Regions from separate parts of the Sulfoacidibacillus ferrooxidans genome, predicted to be linked through region 4. Evidence: riboswitches for the same ligand, from Rfam matches in the RefSeq annotation. Region 4 holds a riboswitch; each other region holds the start of a gene.
What was found. A riboswitch is a leader RNA that binds a small molecule or an ion and turns the genes downstream of it on or off. The one in region 4 is predicted to bind cyclic di-AMP.
Positions count from the first base shown of each region.

Region 1: another riboswitch for cyclic di-AMP. It lies ahead of MM817_RS06290 (C40 family peptidase); the one in region 4 lies ahead of MM817_RS06165 (LysM peptidoglycan-binding domain-containing protein).
Region 2: another riboswitch for cyclic di-AMP. It lies ahead of MM817_RS12835 (hypothetical protein); the one in region 4 lies ahead of MM817_RS06165 (LysM peptidoglycan-binding domain-containing protein).
Region 3: another riboswitch for cyclic di-AMP. It lies ahead of MM817_RS07435 (APC family permease); the one in region 4 lies ahead of MM817_RS06165 (LysM peptidoglycan-binding domain-containing protein).

Region 1 is NZ_JALBUF010000003.1:4,859-10,052, reverse strand. It holds gene MM817_RS06315 (NAD-dependent succinate-semialdehyde dehydrogenase) at 1-285, shown strand, start outside; gene MM817_RS06310 (hypothetical protein) at 445-732, shown strand; gene MM817_RS06305 (hypothetical protein) at 804-1,214, opposite strand; gene MM817_RS06300 (hypothetical protein) at 1,394-1,639, shown strand; gene MM817_RS06295 (spore coat protein) at 1,629-1,898, shown strand; gene MM817_RS06290 (C40 family peptidase) at 1,971-2,900, opposite strand; cyclic di-AMP (ydaO/yuaA leader) riboswitch at 2,910-3,051, opposite strand; gene MM817_RS06285 (hypothetical protein) at 3,144-3,611, opposite strand; gene MM817_RS06280 (methyl-accepting chemotaxis protein) at 3,841-5,194, shown strand, end outside.
Region 2 is NZ_JALBUF010000011.1:28,253-33,446, forward strand. It holds gene MM817_RS12820 (YitT family protein) at 1-348, shown strand, start outside; gene MM817_RS12825 (DUF1405 domain-containing protein) at 325-948, opposite strand; gene MM817_RS12830 (creatininase family protein) at 1,013-1,669, opposite strand; gene MM817_RS12835 (hypothetical protein) at 1,766-2,251, opposite strand; cyclic di-AMP (ydaO/yuaA leader) riboswitch at 2,358-2,491, opposite strand; gene MM817_RS12840 (YpiB family protein) at 2,565-3,119, opposite strand; gene MM817_RS12845 (helicase-associated domain-containing protein) at 3,298-4,926, opposite strand; gene MM817_RS12850 (prephenate dehydrogenase) at 5,134-5,194, opposite strand, start outside.
Region 3 is NZ_JALBUF010000003.1:233,681-238,874, forward strand. It holds gene MM817_RS07425 (HutD/Ves family protein) at 1-62, shown strand, start outside; gene MM817_RS07430 (polysaccharide deacetylase family protein) at 158-802, shown strand; gene MM817_RS07435 (APC family permease) at 859-2,466, opposite strand; cyclic di-AMP (ydaO/yuaA leader) riboswitch at 2,577-2,723, opposite strand; gene MM817_RS07440 (class III extradiol dioxygenase subunit B-like domain-containing protein) at 2,787-3,593, opposite strand; gene MM817_RS07445 (FUSC family protein) at 3,845-5,194, shown strand, end outside.
Region 4 is NZ_JALBUF010000002.1:310,884-316,077, reverse strand. It holds gene MM817_RS06185 (glycosyltransferase family 2 protein) at 1-343, opposite strand, end outside; gene MM817_RS06180 (DedA family protein) at 476-1,093, shown strand; gene MM817_RS06175 (HesB/IscA family protein) at 1,150-1,500, opposite strand; gene bcp (thioredoxin-dependent thiol peroxidase) at 1,660-2,127, opposite strand; gene MM817_RS06165 (LysM peptidoglycan-binding domain-containing protein) at 2,173-3,090, opposite strand; cyclic di-AMP (ydaO/yuaA leader) riboswitch at 3,092-3,221, opposite strand; gene MM817_RS06160 (aminotransferase class I/II-fold pyridoxal phosphate-dependent enzyme) at 3,283-4,746, opposite strand; gene MM817_RS06155 (YwhD family protein) at 4,751-5,194, opposite strand, start outside.

The DNA of each region.
Region 1 (5,194 bases), on a different contig from region 4:
GCAGCTATTACTCCATTTACGGATGAAGATGAAGTCATAGAGCGCGCTAACCATTCACCGTTTGGACTTGCCGCCTACTATTTTACACGTGACATAGGACGTGTATTTCGCTTAGCAGAACGTTTGGAGTACGGTATTATCGGTGTAAATGATGGAATGCCATCGACTGCACAAGCACCCTTTGGTGGTGTAAAGCTATCTGGGATTGGACGCGAGGGAAGTAAGTATGGATTAGAGGAGTATCTCGATATTAAATATATCTCATTGGGAGGTATTCTTAAATAACAACGAATGCATGCATGGTATGACGGATGATACATACAATTCCAGCCACGTCTAATTCCAAAGCCTAGGGGATACTTGCCGCTTTCCAAAGCGGGTAAAGATGCATTTACATATCTCAGGTAAACTTTTCGATCGATGTGAAAAGGAGGAGGAAAATGTATGCATCCGCTATATCGTCATGCCACTACACTTGTTGGTCAACCAATTTACGTACACAGTAATGGACGTGTGCATTATGGTGTACTGCATTCAGTGACTTCCGAAGGCGTGTATCTTCGCCCCATGAACCGTACTGGAACAGCTAGTGCAACAAAGGATGATCGTTTGAATGTTCAACAACTGGCACTCACAGAAACAGAAAACATGGATATTGAACAAGTCTTTTGGCCATTATTCTTTTTGCCGTGGTTAGCTATTGGAGCACTTGGTGCTTGGGCATGGTGGTAATCCACTACCTGTATCAACAAGGTAGAAGACGGGATGATATCCCTTCTTCTACCTCACAATCTTTACATAAACTACGGAACCATAGTTTTTGAATCTTGTGTCTCAGTATTGAGAATGTTTGTTACTTGAGATGTCTGCCAATTCTTAAGTTGTTCTTTTACTTCCTGCAATTCTGATCTAAAATCTTTCCAGCCCTGCAAATCTTGATGTATTGATGTTAAACGTTCTGTTGCTTCGTTAAACCGTTCGACATTTTCCCTGACGTAACGAATAATTTGAATTTTCTCTTGAGGGGTCACTGATCTTAAAGTGAATGGTTCTGGATCATTTGGTATAAGTGCCTGTGTTTTTTCGATTTTGCTATATAATTTACGTAAAGCAGCCCGTAATTGTCTCATATCTTCCTGTGTTTGGTCATAATTCCTCGTCATTAATTCCTCTAGGTGCGTGTTTTGTGAAGAAGATCCATTCGATGGTTGCATGTGTTAAACTCTCCCTTTTTTCAAGATATCTCATCATACTCAGTAAAATCTATTTGGTCTCCTGTCTTGGTAAAAAATGATGGTTTCGCCCAATTTGCATACTCATGCGCATTTTTTTATGAAGTGCATAGGCTATAGTCGTGTGAACATATGTACTTTTGAACAAAGGGGATAGAAAATTGAGTTACCGTATAAGTGTTCACGAGGCCTTGATGGTTCATGAATTGCTGTTGGAAACAAGCGTTGGACTATGGAAATGCCATCAAGCTATTCATGAGGTCCATGACCAAGAACTAAAGGAGTTAATCGAAGCCCATGTGGTAGATGCTAAAGAGGGAATGTGGAATCTCGTTACACTATTGCAACGTCGCCCTTTACTCCTGCCAAGTGACTATATTTATAAGGGGTCTGAGTATGGAAAATAAAGAAATCATTACACGAATGATAGTGTTAGACCTACTCCTTACAACCAAATTAGCCATGCAAAACAGTGCATCTGCCTTGATGGAGGCTGCCACACCAGAGGTGCGAGAAGTATTTTCTAACCAGTTTCAAACTGCTGCAGATTTTCATGCTATGTTGGCTGATTTGGCAGCACAACGAGGATGGTATGACGCATACGATATGGAAACACAAATGAGACATGATGCGCGCTTAGCCCAGTGGGTATATCAAATGAGTTGACAAGAAAGGTGTCGTCTAAAGAGCAATGTACTCTTTAGACGACACCTTGTGTTTATCAAGTATTATAAGAAACTAAAACATTTGATGAACAGCTACTAAATGATGACTCCAGAAACCATGATCAATTGATAAATAACCAACTTTACCTAGCCCGCCGCCTTCTTCGATCATCTCACCATGTCCAATATAGATGCCAACATGAGCTGATCCAGATGGGTTCGTCGTATCGGAGAAAAATAATTCATCGCCAGGTTGCATTTGTGAAATAGGTATATTCCATCCAATGCGCTCAAATTGCACTTTAGAGGAGCTAGAAAAATCATACCCTAACGCTTCATGAAAAACATATTGCACAAAATTTGAACAGTCAAATCCGTATTGCCCTCTGTCTTCATTGTGTCCCCAAATATAAGGAGTACCCAACTTGCTTGTTGCAATCTGTTCCACAGCTTGTAATTTTGCAGCATAACTTGCAGTAAGAGGTACCAACGGTTGGATGTTCGGATCAATTGTTACGCCAGGTGGAAGAATACTACCTGAAGAATCATTGTGTTGCGTATACCCAGTAGCTTGCTGTGTACTACTGCTGTTAACAGGAACGCTTTGAGTCACCGTAGCTGTACTAGTTACTGAATGTGTTTGTGACTGACCACCATTCGATGAAGGGATGCTGGAAGTTGAAAATTGTGAAACATAATAATGATCAGCTGTAATATAACCAATGGTTCCATCAGGAAGTTGTACATGTAGCCAGTAACGAGTAGCACTTAACACTTGAAGGTTTGTCCCAACTTGAACTAACTGAATCTCATTATACGTTCCTAAGTGTGGAGAAGTTTTAAGGTACGCGGCGTGTACAACGACAGCCTGCGATGATGACTCTGTTGCCATCGTAGAGGCGAATGCAAGCGGGAAACTAGACATAAATGGAAATGCTATCGTGCTCATTAAAATACCTGATCCAATTAATGTAGTGAGTGTTTTTTTAGTCGTTAGTTGCATGTTTTGATGGCCTCCTTTGTAGTAGCCTCCGAGGTTAATTGTCGGGTTAGGGAACAAAGGATCGGCCCATCTCATGGATTCACCCCGAGTCTGCTGTACAGACAATACGACTCCCCCGTACTTCTTTGCGAAGATTCGGCACGAGTAGGTTAACATGAGAGATGGATAAACACATTGCAAAATATATAGAATGAGAGGAATAATACGGTTAATAATGTCTGATTACAATAGCAGATGAATTTATTATGTATCTGAAACTTGCTCAGTATGTTTTTGCGTAACTTCTTTTTTGACAGTGCGGGTGGTTTCTAAAAACATTGGATTCGCATCTTCATTTAGCCCGCCATAACGCGTCCAAAGAAGTCGTACAATAAGGATCAGGCAAAATGCTCCGACTTCTATAGCAAGATGTTCATCATTCATTGAAAGTAATATTTTTCGTGCAAGTACAGTTAAGATGACATCCATAAGGCGATTTGGAGATAAGGTGCGAATTAGATCTAAAATTTCATAGACAAGTAACAAAGAGAAGATATCTTCTGTCATTTTTCTGTAATTTGTTAAAAATAATTCTGGATGAAATAAAAATTCACCCCACTGCGCAGCAAACCCAATCACGCCCATGACGAGGGTAAAAAGTATTAAAGCGACGATGGCCCAACGAATAAATAATAGCATATGACGGCCTAATGCAAAGATGCGACGATCCATGGAATCCCTCCTGAATGATTTCATTAAAAGTATTCCATAAAAAGGACAATATAAAACAAAAAAGATGATATAGAAAATAATCATTTATAAGTGTACGTCACTAGCATTAGGTGATCCTCTTGTTATATAATTTGGTAAAGATATTTTTGACAAATTACTAACATCTTATGATGATTATAGTTTTGAATGTATATATTGAAACAATCTTAAAAATAGTTGGAGGTTTATTTTGAAAACATTAACAGTTGCTCAAAAACTCATTATGGTATGGATTCTCATGGCATTATCCGTACTGATCGTTAACTTAATTACATTTTCAATGAGTCAACAGGAAAAGACGCATGTTGCTCAATTAAAAAATGAAAAAATGGAGTTGCTTGATTTATCCAATAATGCATTTATCGGTTTTTTAAATATGGATGACCAATCGAATATGCTTGTAGGATTAGAAGGTACTTCACTTTCAAAGTCACTATATTCTCAAACACTGCAACAAGTATTACAAGGTGAAGCACAACTTAACCAATCCTTACAAGCAATGAAAACACTTCCATTCCTCTCTCCTAAGGAGCGTGCTATGGTACAGCAAGCTTCTCTCGCAGCACAGGGATATGAGAGTTATTGGAATATTGTTGATAAAAATAATGAAACAAATCATGCGCTTGCAGCGACAACAATGTATGTAACAAATAGTAACGTTTCTAATGAAGTGACTTCAGATTTGCAAAATATTAGTTCTTTAGCACAAACAAGTATTCAGGCATTTTTTAAAGCCACAAATTCAGAAGCAAACACGCTTTCATTCGTTTCTTTATGTACGCTAATACTTGTGATTATCGGGAGTGCAGGTAGTTTGTTGTACATCCGATATCTGGTTCGCCCCATTGCATACTTGTCTAATGAAGCTAACTTAATGGCAAAAGGTAATTTTGCCAAACGCACTTTGCCATATAAGCGTAAAGACGATTTAGGAATGCTTGCAGATCACCTCTACGTTATGGCAAGTGAAATGCGAAGAATGATTATAGGAATCCAAGAAACAGCGATGCAATTGACTGCTGCTTCAGAAGAATTTACAGCAAGTGCCCAAGAAACTGCACATGCAGTAGAACAATCTACCCTATATGTGCAACAAGTAGCAAAAGGGGCATATGAGCAGCAAGAAAAGGCGGAATCCGCATCAAGTCAGGCTTTAACTATGACGAAGGAAATGGCTAAAATGACGGATTTCACCAAACATTTGAGAGAGCAATCACTTTTACATGTATCTAAAGCCAATGATGGTCAAGCGAATGCAGATATTGCTACAGAACAAATGCGTACAGTACGTGATGATGTAGCGGGTATTGCTCAAACCATGCGCCAACTAGAAGATGATGCAAGAACGATTACTAGTACTATGGAAGTTATTCAGGATATTGCCGCACAAACTAATCTGCTTGCATTAAATGCAGCGATCGAGGCTGCAAGAGCAGGAGATGCCGGACGAGGGTTTTCAGTTGTAGCAGAAGAAGTGCGTAAGCTTGCAGATCAATCACGAGTAGCGGCGCAATCAATCACGTTACTTGTACTCGCAGTCAATG
Region 2 (5,194 bases), on a different contig from region 4:
GCCATCGTTATCAATATGGAGACAGCTATGTATTCCCTTGTAGCACTCTATGTAGCTAGCCGCATGATCGATTCAGTGATTGAAGGATTCTCTGCATCGCGAGCAGCTATGATTATTAGTGATCAACCGGAACAGATCGCAGATCGCATTCATAATGACATGGGACGAGGTACAACTCTTCTACATGGTCAAGGCGGTTATACCAGGGATCAAAAATTAGTCGTTTATTGTGTTGTCAGCCGCGATGAAGTGGTGCGTTTACAGCAACTTGTTCACGATGTGGACGATCGAGCATTTGTGGTTTTAAATGATGTAAATGATGTTTTAGGAGAAGGTTTTACGCGATAATTTGGACATTGTGGATGGCCAAAAAACAAACAAAGTAACCACTGATAGTAGCGGCGTGACTACAGTGATCACTGAGAGTAATGAAAATCGCGGTAAATATGGAAATACTCCATACACGTAATCCGCATAGTCGTTGAAAAACAACCATACAAAAGCAGTGGCGATATGTCGTGGTTTATATGTGCAAAGCGGTACAAGCTTCGTAAATACGAGCGCTTCAATTAACATCCCTGCATGTGCAAACCATAAACCTACACCCTCAAGTGGTAAACTATGCAAATAAAAAAAACCATCGGTTAACACAATAACAGCCCATAGACCATATTGAAAGAGTGAAGTAACTCCTAACGCAAATAGAAATGTAATCGCCTCTCTCAATAGATGGGAAGCCGGTGGCCAAAGGATGCCACATATGGCTAAAGTAAAGAACAACGCAGCGACAGGACTATCTGGAACGAAGATTCGCAAATAAAATAAGGTGTGGTCTACCTGTCCACGGTACCACATGAAACCAAACACAGTACCAATAGCATTAAGTGCACCAATACCTTTCCATACAGAGCGCTTATGAAGAATCCTTAGAATCGAATCTACTATCATTTGCACTATAGTCACCCCTGCCCTCTAGTGTTCCAAAGAGGGTAGGGTGTCATGCAGACGTGCATCATGCAAGAGCGATAAATTGACCAACCTTTTCACTTAGTTGCTGCGATAAGTGACCCCACATCATGGATCCTAGCTTAGCATTTGAACCCTGTGCCAGATAGCGCGTGAGGCTAGCTGGATCGCGAACAACCAGATGGTCAGCGAGCGCCATCATGAGCGATGTTTCCCATTCACCAGAAGGATAAAATTCTTTAGAAACATTTTTATATGAAGTAGATGACAATGCCTCTTGTAATTGTCCGTCACGCCACCATATAAAGGACATCATGTCTAATTGACTATCTGCTGTAAGAAGGGTTTGCATCACTAGTTGTTCTTTATAAAGACTATCTGTCAATAGGATCAATCGACGAAATTGAAAATGACGTGTTAATTCATGGATATAACGATGGATGATTTGACTAAAAGCTTCTTTTTGCAACTGAACAACCGCAGTATCATCAAATGTGGTATCAATGGATTGCAAAGGAAGAGTAAGAATTCGATCTCCTTTTGCCATCTCTACCTCGTCGCGTAGCTTCCTTAATATATACCATGTAGTGCCTACAGGTAGATGAGATGGGCGCCATGTCAAGCCACCTACTGTCAATAGCACAGTGTCAAGATGCCGGTAATTTTCTTCGATCTGGCTTAGTGAAAATTCTTCAAAACGCATATCGCTTTCTCCTTCATTCATCATCTCATAAAAAATAGGAGCCTTAATATTGCGCTCCTACCCTTATTCATCTATTAACTTCTGACTAAAGTGCAGTTAAAATCTAGCCTCACCGAAAGTTGCCGATTGGTTAACAAAATAACCTGGTAAATCAAGAGCCCGATCATCCTCTAAGCGTTTCATGCCAAGATCATGTAGAGTTTGACGAATCCCTTGGTGTATAGCTTGCTCCATCTCAGGTGAATAGCGATCGTTCATAGAAAGAGCCTCTCGAATACCTTGGCTAACTGAACGTGTCACATACGAGACATCAAGTCCTGCACAGACCAGACCATGCAGTACACCGCGTGTGGTTTCAGATACGGCAAAACTGTGCAAAGGAACTAAGCTAGAAAGAACGCCCATAATAGCGTGTTGCGCGATAGAGGAAATCTCTCGTACTACATCTTCTGCCCTTGACATTGTATTGCAATACATAGTCACTTCGTGAGTAACAACAGAGCAAATACAAGTTTCTGAAGATGTTCCTTCTAGTTCAATGCCGTGCCTTACACCTTCTTGAATGTCATGTAATAAAGTCATGTCAATCTCCCCTTTTCGTATTTACACGCATAAACAAAACAAAAACCGTGACGATCAATCGGTCACGGAAGCGCGAGTAAAAAGGAAGTGGTTATCGGCATAACCATCCACCTCTCTTTCCGCTTACGAGGTTAGCTGTCGGATTCGGGCTGAGAGCCGCCCTACGAATCAAAAGATTCGATTCACCCCAAGAAACTGGTTCCCCCGCTTCCGAAGTTCGGAATTGAGCGCTACAATATGAAACTGAAAAAGAATACTACATTTCATATCATACATCTCTTTTAGTTAAACGACAATGGGTAATTGAGTCTCGTTAATGAACATTGCAGACAATCGCTTGATAGTTTGCACTTAGTTTCATAAATGTTTCACGATCACCTTCATCCAAAGCCTGATCAATCGCAATCTTCAATTGTTTCGTATAATGGATGTTTTCAATGTGATCTAGCAATAAGTCTACTTGCAATTCCATTAGAATATCTGTGGGTGTTGTTTTTCGAACTGGCTCCTGAACAGATTCTATTACTTGTAGATAGTGTACACAATCACTCCGTTGACGATAATAGAGTGTGATATACACATCTTCTTCTGGATGACTATGAACATCAAGAAAAGCCTTTTCTACGTCAGATGTCACACGTTTATTTTTATAAAATTTAAATCCTGTCATTTGTACGCAAGTTGTCGACATCAACAATGATTTGTGAACATTTTTAAATTGTTCAGTAAAATGAACTTTGGCAAGTAGCTGATCATTAGATGCCAAATATTGAAGTAGCCATTCTGCTTCAGGGTTACGCAATTCATATCGTTCTAAAAACCATTTGATGAATTGCTTTTTATCTGCGACCGTTATCACACTTTTCATGATGGTTCGCCTCCCGTTGACCTTCCCACAATAAGCATAAGAGTTTGAATGTTTACTTCTTTATATTGTTGTATTCGCCAATGCCTTGTCGCTTTCCTGCAATGTGCTTATAAACGAAAAAAAATGCCGATGGTATGGCATTTTTTAGAATATAAAAGTTAAAATACACTATTAATAGCTAACGACTTCTTTTTTTTACTATTTGCTCCATTTCCGGAGGATAAGACACCAGATATCCAAGTTTCAATAGTAAGGCAAGTAAGTCAGGAGCATCGTCTGGTAAAAAAGCTAAATGATGCTCACTTAACCGCTGTGGCATCCTCTTTGCAATAGGTTGAAGTTGCTCAATGGTGTTTGACACCAATGGATCATGACATGAGATTACGCACGATATGTGAAGCTTAACCTTTCCATACTCCTGACACCAATCACGTATGGAGCGCTGCACATTTGCAGGGATCTCAGCACCGCTAATTGTGCGAAGAAATTCATACATTTTCTCCATATCCCAACCACTTAGCAGGGCGTGATAAATACTCTCTCGCGTAAGTCGATATACGTTCATACGATCTCGACTAATTGGTTCCGCAATTTTCTGCAGTTCAAAAGCGTATGTGCTATCAGCCTCTTTGGGTACTAAAATATCAAAAGTAGGTTCAATAACTGCTTTTTTGAGAATAAAAGATTCTTCACCTGAGAGTCCATCATCTAGTATGTCGGAAGAATGCACAAAGCGTTCGCCTAGAGGCGTTAATTGGTATAAAAGATCTTGAGAAAGATCACGACCCTCTGCAAGAAATCCAAGATATACAAGCATTTGTAAGATGCGTTGTCGATAAACAATCTCTTTTGACTCATAATAAAAGTTATCAATAAAATGCAAAAGTTCATCCTCAAGTGATTGTTTAAATACCCATGCTTTGGATGAAAATTTAGCAATTCTCGATACAATCCGTCCAAGCGTTGGTATTGATATGCGGTATGTCCGCATATAAAACTGAAATAACTTCTTTGCACGGCTTTCTTCTGATTCCGTCATATAAATACCACTTTTAACTTCATCTATGATAAGAGAACCTGAGTCGTCTTCAATAATGCATCCTTCTTCATATAGGTGATCATAAATCATAGCAAAACGATCTGGATAATCATGAAATCTACGCCCATATCCAAAGCGAAATCCAACATGCACAGAGAGTGGTTCTTCTTGCACTTCAAATAACTGAAAAATTTGCATTTGTTGGCGTTTAAAAATGACACCTTCTTGAGTCAGCTTTACTTCGTGTCGTGCTAGAAACAGCAAAAAGGTAACAGCGTCACGTGCAAGAGTACCTTGATCTGTTCGTATCCATTTAGGTTCATACATACTCGTCTGAACAGATTGGCGCAACTGCTGCGTTTCATAATGTACAATATATTTTAATATCTCTGTTGGACAACGATATGTTCTCTGTGAGGGAGTTCCTGTTTCAAAGAGAATGCCCTCTTCAAGTAGCTCATTTAAAATCATAGATACTGAAGTTTGTTCATTTTTTGTAGTTGCCGACCGTTGTCTTCTCAATATCGTGAGTAGCTCGGATTTTGCAAATTGGTTTCTCCCTTCTAACGCAATCTCTTCGAGAGCTTGGCGAAGAATGGGAGATAAAGTAGCCATTCTTTCAATTACATACTGTGGATCACTAAATCGGTTTAATATTTCTTGAAGTAACGTGTTTTTAGAATATAGAGGACATGCTATCGTGTGACGAATAGCAATTTTACGCAGATTCCCGATGTCACTTTGATTAAGACATTCTACAAGTCGCATAGGATCACCTCAATAGGTTTTGCTCCTGACGAATTGTATTATGTGTATATTTTTATATAATATACATTTTATTCATAAAAAGGACTCGCATAATCGTTCACGCGAGCCAAAAGAGAGATGATAGGAGTGGAGAGAAACTACATTACACATCCTTATTTATCATACTCGACAGATTTACAAGAAGTCAACAGGACAAAGAATACGTTTTCATTGTTGTGCAATCACATGATAATTATTTTGTTGCAGCATAAGAAAAGCTCTATCAGCA
Region 3 (5,194 bases), on a different contig from region 4:
TGCGCTTACATGCTCTAGAACCATCTTTTTCGACGATCATCCATGCCACCATGTATTACTAACTGCTTTCTTGTACAAAGAAATTCATAAAAAGCGTGAACACGGGGAAATGTATGTAGTGATATGCTGATTCTAGCCAGAAAGGTGTTATGAATGGATGCGGTATGTTACTACTACATGTGTCTTTATTCTTGCGGTTTTTATGTTCTTAACACCTTTTAGCAGTGCTAAAACACAGGTAAAACCGCTCTATGTAACTTTTGACGATGGTCCTTCTTTACAATACACCCCTCCTATTTTAGATATTCTGCGTAAAGAACATTGCAAAGCTACTTTTTTTATTTTAGGCTATCGTGCACTTGAATGCCCACCCATCATTCGACGTGAAATTCGGGAAGGTCATCAGATAGGAAGTCATGGATATGACCACCAGAATCTTGCCCTCGCCAATGCAACGACGATTCAAGAACAAATACGTAAAGCAGATGATGCAATTATTCGCGCAGGCGGTATCCGTCCTCTCTATTATCGACCACCTTATGGAGCGCTCGATTCACAAAAAAACGCCATCATTCAACAATGTGGTCATCCCATTAAACGTTGGGATGTAGATTCATTAGATTGGAAAGCCACAACAAAAGAATCGATTATCTCTCTCGTAGAAAAACAAGTAAAACCAGGTTCAGTCATCCTATTTCACGATGGCATTACACAAAGTCAGTTCACCGCACTTGCACTTCCCATTATTATTCGCGATTTGCGTAAACAAGGATTTGTCTTTCGTGTTCTTCCTCCTAGATAGGCTACGGCGTACCCATTGTGATCAATACGCCGTAGTCTTGTCTATTTGATGCTATGTTACAGTAATGCCGTGCGCTCTTGACGCGATTGTTCAACCGCTTCTAGAGCCTCTTCTACGTCTTTTGTACGATACCCACTCTGTACGCCAACGTAAAAAAATACAAGTGAAGTCATGGCGACAATCACCATGTCCCATGGATAAGCAATCCAATTTTTCAACTCGCCAAGTTTAGTTGATCCAGCATATGAAAAGAAAAGCATGACAAGTAAATATAGAATTAGCCAAATCCCACTTTTGAACGATTGACCACTTGGACGTTCGATTTCACTTGGCAGCAACAATGAAAAAATCCCATACAAAATGATGCCAATAAGAAGTGCAATCAATAGCTTAGAATCAATGGCCCAACCAGTCCAATAAATGATTAACGATCCAATAACAAAGGCAAGCGGAGAAATAATACTCGCTCCTGCTAGGCGGTATGGCCTGATTGCATCACTTGCTGTTTTACGCAGCACAGTAAGTGATACCGGTCCAATGATATACGTAAAGACTGTTGCAGATGACACTAATCCGACTAGAGATTGCCATGAGGGAAATGGTAACAAGAAAATTAATCCTAAAATAAAAGCTGAAATAAGCGCTACATATGGTACACCTGTGCGTTGATCAACCTTTGCTAAAGCACGTGGAAAGTACCCGTTATTAGCCAATGCATATAAAACTCTTGTCGTAGAGGCAATGTAAACATTCCCAGTTCCTGCAGGTGAAATAATGGCATCTGCATATAACAGAACTGCCATCCACCCTAAATTTAAGCTGACAGCCAATTGTGCAAATGGTGCGTTAAATGACACGCTTGGCCATCCATGAGAAAGTGCTGACGGACTAACACCGGCAACAAAGACTAATTGTAAGAGAACATACAAAACGACTCCAACAACAATAGAAATGAGTAACGCAAGAGGTACATCTCGTTGCGGATTACGTGCTTCCCCAGCTAAATCAAGCGCTTGGCGAAATCCTAAATAAGCGAACACGACTCCTGATGTTGCTACCGCAACTAAAATACCAGAGCTACCTTCAGGAGCAAACCCACCAGCAGAAGTAAGGTTACCCCAATGCAATCCTGTAAACAAAAAGATAATAATTGTTAGCGTTGGCATGATAAATTTCACAAAGGTAATCGTTGTATTGACCTTTGCAAAGTAACGCACACCAAAATAGTTCACTAAGAAAAATCCAAACATTAAAATGGCCGCACAGGTAAGACCAAAACCTGTCAAGAGATTGGTATGCGAGTTCCAAAGTTGTGGAAACCAATGCGATGCATATTGCATCACACCTTCCGCCTCCACTGCTGGCACAGAGGAATAGGCAATCCACGCCGCCCACCCCATGATAAAACTTGTTACGTGTCCATGGCTATAATGAGGATAACGCACAATTGAACCAGACTCCGGGAGCATACCCCCTAACTCAGAATATACCAATCCTATAAAGAGAACTGCAATTCCCCCAATGATCCAAGACACAATCGAAGCAGGTCCAGCATCTTGGGCCGCATAGAGTGCCCCAAACAACCATCCAGAGCCGATAATTCCTCCTACAGAAGCCATCGTTAAGTCAAGAAATGATAGATCTTTTTTTAATCCAGTATGCATTCTCGAGACTGCCCCCTTTTTTAAAACGTGTGAAAATAACCACATGGCACCCGTGGTTTGAATTCAGATCATGAGGTAAACAAGTCATCGGAATATGTAGAATGGCGATGACATTCCTACTATTCGCCTACGAGGTTAGCTGACGGGTTCGGCGAGCCATTCGCCTAAGAGAGGATTGTGGGCACAACCCTCTCTACTCACCCCAGAATCGTGGTTCCCCCGTTTCGTTTACAAAACGAATTCGGCCCTTATAAAAATGTCACAGTGGACATTAGGAAGTTAGCTATCAAAAGTAAGTATAGCACAAATCATTGTTAATCTTAATGAAACGCACAACACATGAGGCCAAAGTAAGTGGGCACTTCATAGGAAAGGAACTCTACCTTGCGCTCATTGGGAGCGATCGCCCCAGCTAGCATTAATGCTTGCCAAATACCGTCTGGTTTAGCATGTTCAATAAACTCAGGCTCAAACTGCATCATTCCCTCCAAATGTGCAGTGTGTAAAAGTGTAACTACTTGCTCATCCAATTGTCTTGCCGCTTCATGAAATCCATACGGTCCTGTTTCGTCATGAGCGTGAGACCAATCGCAACTAGCAATAAGACCAACACGTTTACCAGACTGTGCAACAGCTTCAGCCATTGCAGATCCAAATAGTAAGTGATCTTCAAAACTAAGTGATCGCGATGGAGTAATCACGACAATAGACGTTTCTGGCATGAAATAAAGTGGTACTACGACACCCCAGTCTAGTGGCATACAGGATAACGGTCCTTCACTCGTAGCAAAGCCTAAAGTAGCTACCGGAAGTCCTTTTTTCTTTGCATGATCTGCGATAGCGCCTGCAAGCATCCGATCTACTTTTCTGTCCATGGATATCTTTGCTCCGTAATCCTCCATTTCGCCAAACATATGTTCACAATTAACTATGGCAAATTGTTCATCAATCCGTGTACCATGTGGTGTAAGTACAATGATCGTATCCGGGTTGGACTGTTTCATCGAGGCGCCTAAACTCTCCATACTAAGACGCGTTTTTTTCATGAGTTCCGGGTACGGCTTAGCCAATTCCTCAATGATTTCTGATCCATGAGGGGTGATACAAGCAAAAACAAATGGATTCAAATAGACTCTCTCCCCTGTTCTAATGGTTTTTTATCCATCTTATCTACCTAAGAGTACACGATTGCATAAGAAGCCTCAACCGTCCGTTTTACAACTATCCAATGTAAGCATACTAGACTGCACTACATGACAGACATAGCTTTGTTTTGTATACTAAGCACACGCATGACAATGTCTTATGATAAGTAGAATGATCATGATAGAGGACTGAGCGATCTCGCACCGGTTGTATACCAAAGGATGATTAACCATTGAAAAAGAAAAAAAGAATGAGCTACATAAACTCGTTACTTCGGTTAGACATGGGACAAATCACATGGCGTCAGGCATTGCGCAATGCTTTAGGAATCTCGCTGCCTCTCATCGCAGGAGTGCTATGTGGGCATATCCTTTACGGACTAGGGGGGGCGGTAGGTGCTCTCGTAGCAGGTTTTGCATCCATGACAGGCACCTATCGCAAACGTCTGCGCACGATGCTATTAACAGCTGTTTGGATGAGCGTGGCCACATTTATTGGTGCGGCCACAGGCAATATTTTATGGTTTGCAGTATTTGTCATGATGATCAGTGGATTCATCGCTGGATTATTAGTCGCTGTAAGTCCTGAAGCTGCACAAATTGGGCTGCTCTCTACAAACTCCCTCATTCTGATTGCAAACTTTCCCGAAACACCACTGCATGCATTCTATCAAGGACTACTTGTAGCAGCAGGAGCGCTGATCCAAATCATCCTTATGATGATTGATAATGCAGTGCGTCCATCTCCAACTGAAGCTTCTGACGTAGCTACTGTCTTTAAGGCATTATCCGCCTATGCCAAAGCTCGTACACGCGATGCAGATGTACTTGTTGCAAGGTCATTCCTCATAGCCAATTCATCATTAAAAGATTCTTCTCTGAAAACAAGTTATTGGTATCACTTGTCTCATCTTCTAGATATAGCAGAACGCTTACGCCTCGATATTGTAGCTTTAGATGGAGCTTTTTTTATGCATAGAGAACATGGCACCCATGCCGAACGTGTAAGTCATATTGAACTCTACCAACATCTTATTCGCACTGTTTTGCAGCAGGTGAGTGAGATTCTTGCAAAAGTCAGCCCCATTATCAAGAAGAATGCACTCGTTGATCCGTCTTTTGCGGACTCTGTATCTCAGTTACAAAAGCTTATTTCCACTACTATGATCTCTACGCTAGACCATGAGGATCGAGCACAAGAACTAAAAGAACGTCTAAACGACCTCATAAGCCGTTTACTTGACATGAGTAACTTTATTACTTCCGGTCAACCTTCACTTGAGATAACAATGACAACAAAAGAAATGCCTACACTGAGAAGGTCTACTTTATCTGTCATCCATGACGTGTCCTCTACTTTAAAAGCCAATGTAACACTGCGCTCATCTGCTTTTCGACATGCCATCAGACTTTCAGGAACACTTACAGTAGCTGTATTGCTTTACCGTTTCTTACACTTACCGCGCGGTTACTGGATCCCACTAACCGCTCTCATTATTTTAAAGCCTGATTTTTTCACAACGTTTAGTCGAGGATCTGCAAGGATTCTCGGCACTCTTTTAGGTGTAGCTTTCACAACTCTA
Region 4 (5,194 bases):
CCGTTCTCTGTGCTACATGTACCCCACAAGATTTTGCAATCTCAGCCGTATGATCTGTGCAGTTATCTGCAATGACATAAACATCGTACAAGTGTGTCGGATACTCCATCCGCTCCAAATTTTCCAATAAAGGACGAATCACTTGTGCTTCGTTATGTGCAGCAACTAGAACTGCAAATCGTTTTTGCGGTTCAAACTCAATCTTCCGCTTACGATAGTACAGTCCAAACACGGATAAGATTACTTGGTAGGCACCGATGAGTCCGGTAACCGCCTGCAGGGCAATGAACGCTCCATCTAGCACTGCGCTCCAGAAACCCAATCGAAGTCTCCCCCATTGCATCTTGACATTCAGAGCATAAAAGCCCTCTTTACTATAGCATGTATGCAAATCACAGGACAAGTAGACTGATCATCTTACACCCTGTATACTTACCTATGTAAAATCAGCAACTTAACTAGAAAGGGGTATCCCATGCACGGCCTTTCCCTCTTCCTTGAACAGATAATTCGTCATTATGGTGTTCTAGCTATCTTTCTTACGATGATCCTAGAAAGCGCATGTATTCCTCTACCCAGTGAATTAATTATGACATTTGCAGGATTTGAGGCATGGCAAGGCAATATCAGTTTTACAGCAGCCGTTTTTGCAGGCGTAATCGGCAATGTTGTCGGATCACTAATTGCTTACTATGTAGGGAGCGTTGGAGGTCGTCCGCTATTATCACGATATGGTAAGTATATCCTTTTTTCTGAAAAACATTTTCATTCTGCTGAATATTGGTTTGCAAAGTATGGTGCCATCACCGTACTCATTGGACGCCTCTTACCAGCCATTCGTACATTTATCTCTTTACCAGCAGGGATTGCTAACATGAAGATGGGTAAGTTCCTTTTGTTTACTACGATCGGAAGTGCGCCTTGGGTCTATCTATTGACGCTTCTCGGGTATCAGCTAGGAGGGCATTGGTCAAGCATCGATCAGCACACATCTGCACTCTCGTATCTATTTGCAGCTTTATTACTTGTACTGATTGCATTCTTTTGGTGGAGGAATCGTCCAGCGGCACATCGCCGTAACGACACCCACTGACACGTGCACGCGCTGGCAGCAAAAAGGTGAGTTCTCAAGAGAACTCACCTTTTTGCTTATGAACAACTACCTGGTGTTCCTTGATTATCCTTCGTATGGAAGCTTGAACCGCATCCACAACTTGACACTGCATTTGGATTCACGATCTTAAACCCCTTACCAGATAGCCCATCGACATAATCAATTTCTGAGCCATCGATGAACGGAAGACTTGCCTCATCCACCAATAAAGGCACACCTTCTTGCAATAAGAGTAAATCTGATTCTTTTTTCATATCAAGCGCCATCCCATAACTAAAACCAGAACATCCACCCGGTTTCACAAAGATACGCAAACCCATATCTTCCTCTTTGTCAGAAAGAAGATCCTTGACTACACTTGCTGCTTCCATAGTTAGTGTTACCATAGTCGACTCCCCCTTGCATTACTATCTTTATATTACATCGCCGCACTGAAGAGTTCCACTGTTTCCTCGTGAACAAATACACACGCTGTCGTTCACAATATACAAACCTCCCTCAAAGAGCGACAGAGTCGTTTTATTGAGAGAGGTTTGTATATGCTCTTACATCATCTTCTTCACATCTTCAAGCACTTTTGCGGCGTGCCCTTCTACCTTTACCTTAGGGTAAATATGAGCGATCTTCCCAGACGCATCGATTATGAATGTCGTCCGTTCAATACCCATATAGGACTTACCGTACATTTTCTTTTCTTTGTATACTCCGTACGCTTCACACACTATAGCGTCTGGATCAGACACCAGCGGATATGTAAAGCTGTACTTTTGGGAAAACTTCTCATGCGATTCCATACTGTCTGTGCTAATCCCTAGCACTACGGCACCAAGTTCCGTAAACTCCGGTAGGAGCGACTGAAACTCATTGGCCTCTTGCGTTCAACCAGGTGTTAAATCTTTAGGGTAAAAAAACAATACAACAGGATGGCCCTTTTGTGCACTTAATTGAATCGTTTGACCTCCTGTTGCATCGAGTGTAAAATCCGGTGCAACTTGTCCAACTTGAATCTCCATATGGTTCCTCCTTTTGATCGTCCGATCATCTAGAGTATACCGAATTTATTTGGAAATCACCTGCACTTTGACATTTTCCATTCCAAATTGATCGGCTTGACTCGCCGTAGGTAGAAAAATGTCAATTCTATTCCCTACGATAGCTCCACCTTCATCATTGGCTGTGGCATAAAATCCACCACTCGGCAGTGCAGAATCGGAATATCCGCTAATAAATAATTTTGAACCAAGCGGAATCACAGAAGGATCAACTGCTACATCGCCGAATTGCAAAGGTTGTCCAAAATAATTTACAGCGCCCCACGGTCCGTTGCTCGCAGCTGATGCATCATAGGAAGTAGCGAGCATGGTGATGGTTGTAGGTGTAGCTGCTGATGGTTGTTGTTGTGCTTGTTGTGCTTGTGGTGCTGTAGCCGATGCTTGTGCAACTGGTGCAGTTGCCTCTACCTTTGCTTGTGCAACTGCTACAGGTGCAGATTCATTCTGTGGAGCTGTCACGGTTTGCGGCGTTGCTTGTACAACAGCAGAGCTTGTGCTATTTGTTGCCTGATTCGCAGGGAATGTTTGCTTACTTCCTGTTGCGATAAGTAAGGACTGACCAGGATAAATCTGATTTGAGTTCAGGCCATTTAATTGTTTTATTGATGCTACACTCGTATCATAACGATTTGCGATATACCACAAACTGTCACCTGCATCTACTAGATAAAGTAACGGCATTGCCATCACTTCTCCAGGATAAATCACACTACTATTTGTCAGGTCATTGACCGCTTCAAAGTTTTGCAGGCTCACTTGCGATTGGGCTGCAATTGAGTAAGGAGAATCATTTGGCTTTACTATATAAGGACCTATAGGTACCGTTGCAGCAAAGGCACTTACACTTGAACCCAATAATAATCCAGCGCTCAACAGCGCTACAGTCGTCTTTTTTACTGCAGAAATTTTGAAGTGTATACCCATAAAGGCCTCCTTGGCTTCCGGAGTTAGCTGACGGGTTCGGGCGAAGGTTGCCCGCTCACAATCGTAAGTTCACCCCAAAGCACTCGGTTCCTCCGTACGCATGTTTGCATGCGATTCAGCTTGTGATGCCGTAAACTATACAGGACACGACAGCGCTCTGCCTAGGCGTAAATCATTCCATGGTAAAAACTATCATCTCTTAACTACACGAACAGTGGCAATCGTAGGATCATCTGGCCCCTGAACGGGAAGTCCAGCACGCAAATTTTCTTCAATATATTCTACGTTATCCACAGTAACCACTTCACCTGGCAATAACACTGGAATCCCAGGAGGATACACTTTAATCACGTCAGCGATGATTCTGCCAATCGAATCTTGCAACCGCACTACTTCCGTATCCGCATAAAAGGCATCGCGTGGATTCATAGCTAGTACTGGAGTGGATGGAACAACGATATTAATTTTATGATGATGCTGTAATAATTCTCGTTTTGCAATCTCTTGGATGGCTGTAATGAGCGAATCAATATTGCTCTTTGTATCGCCAAAGGAGATGACACACAGCACATTATATAAATCGGATAATTCAACCTCAATATTATAGGTTTCTCGAAGAATGACTTCGACTTCAAATCCTGATAATCCAATATCCGCCACGCGAATCGTCAATTTTAATGGATCAAACGCAAAGGTAGCCGATGATTGTAGGATCTCTTTTCCAAAGCAATAGATGCCCGGAATCTGATTCAATCGCTCTCTCGCATCCTGCGCTATAGTCATCGCCCGATCTAGCATTTCGCGCCCATGCATGGCTAGTTGGCGTCTGGCTGCGTCTAAAGAGGCCAACAGAATATAGGACGTAGAAGTAGTTGTTAGCAGGGATAGGATAGAATGCACATGTCTTGCTCGAACGAGCCCTTCACGCACATTTAAAACGGAGCTCTGTGTCAATGATCCCCCTAGCTTATGAACACTAGTAGCCGCAAGGTCACATCCTGACTCCATGGCTGACGGTGGGAGTAATTCGTGAAAATGGGTGTGTACCCCGTGTGCTTCATCTACTAAAACAACAACGCCTCGTTCATGTGCAATCTCAGCAATCGCGCGCAAGTCCGTCGCCACGCCAAAATAGGTGGGATTGATCAGTAAAACTGCTTTCACATGTGGATGGCGCTGTAATCCCTCCACTACCGATTCCACTCTTACGCCGTGAGCAATACCTAGTTGCAAATCAACTTCAGGTTGTAAAAAATAGGGCCGTGCTCCAGAGAGAATAATGGCAGACAATACAGAAGTATGAATATTGCGTGGAACTAGAATCTCATCTCCAGGCCCAACGACAGCCATAATCATGGCCATAATCGCGCCACTTGTGCCCTGAACTGAAAAAAAAGTAGCATCGGCTCCAAATGCTTTTGCTGCCAACTTTTGTGCTTGATCGATAATCCCCGTTGGATGATGCAAATCATCCAACGGCCCAATATTGATCAGATCAATACTAAGCGCGCGGTCCCCTAAAAATTCGCGAAATTCCGGATCCATCGCTATCCCCGTTTTATGTCCCGGGATGTGGAATTGAATAGGATGACGCTCAGCATGTGCGCGCAATGCTGAAAAAAGAGGTGTTTGTGACTGATCTGACAAGTTGTACACATCCTTACTCTTGCGCAAAAGAGGACTCCTCTGAGAATGCCGATAAAAATACGTCAGAGGCATGTTCATATAAGTCGGGCCTAAATTCACGCACAAATTTTTGTAATAACTTATATTCGCTAGGTTCTAAACTCGTAATATCCACTTTACCCTTCACTGCTTTTTCCATTTGGTTAACCTGTACAGCTAGGTTCTTGTAACCGCTAGCTGATTCTTCGTCCACGAAGTAATCACAACTTGCCACTCCATTAAACCCTTGACCTTTAGGTCCCCGGTATAACGTCAACCAGACAATCACCACTTTTCTCGCATGTGGTACGTCCTCTCGTTGAGTTACATAGCGTATTCCCTGGTCAATTTTAGCCTTTCCGTGGATAGCTCCATTATCCAAATAAATATCACCGCGGTCGATGATGAGTGAAGATAGCGTAGATAGTCCTTCTGGTGC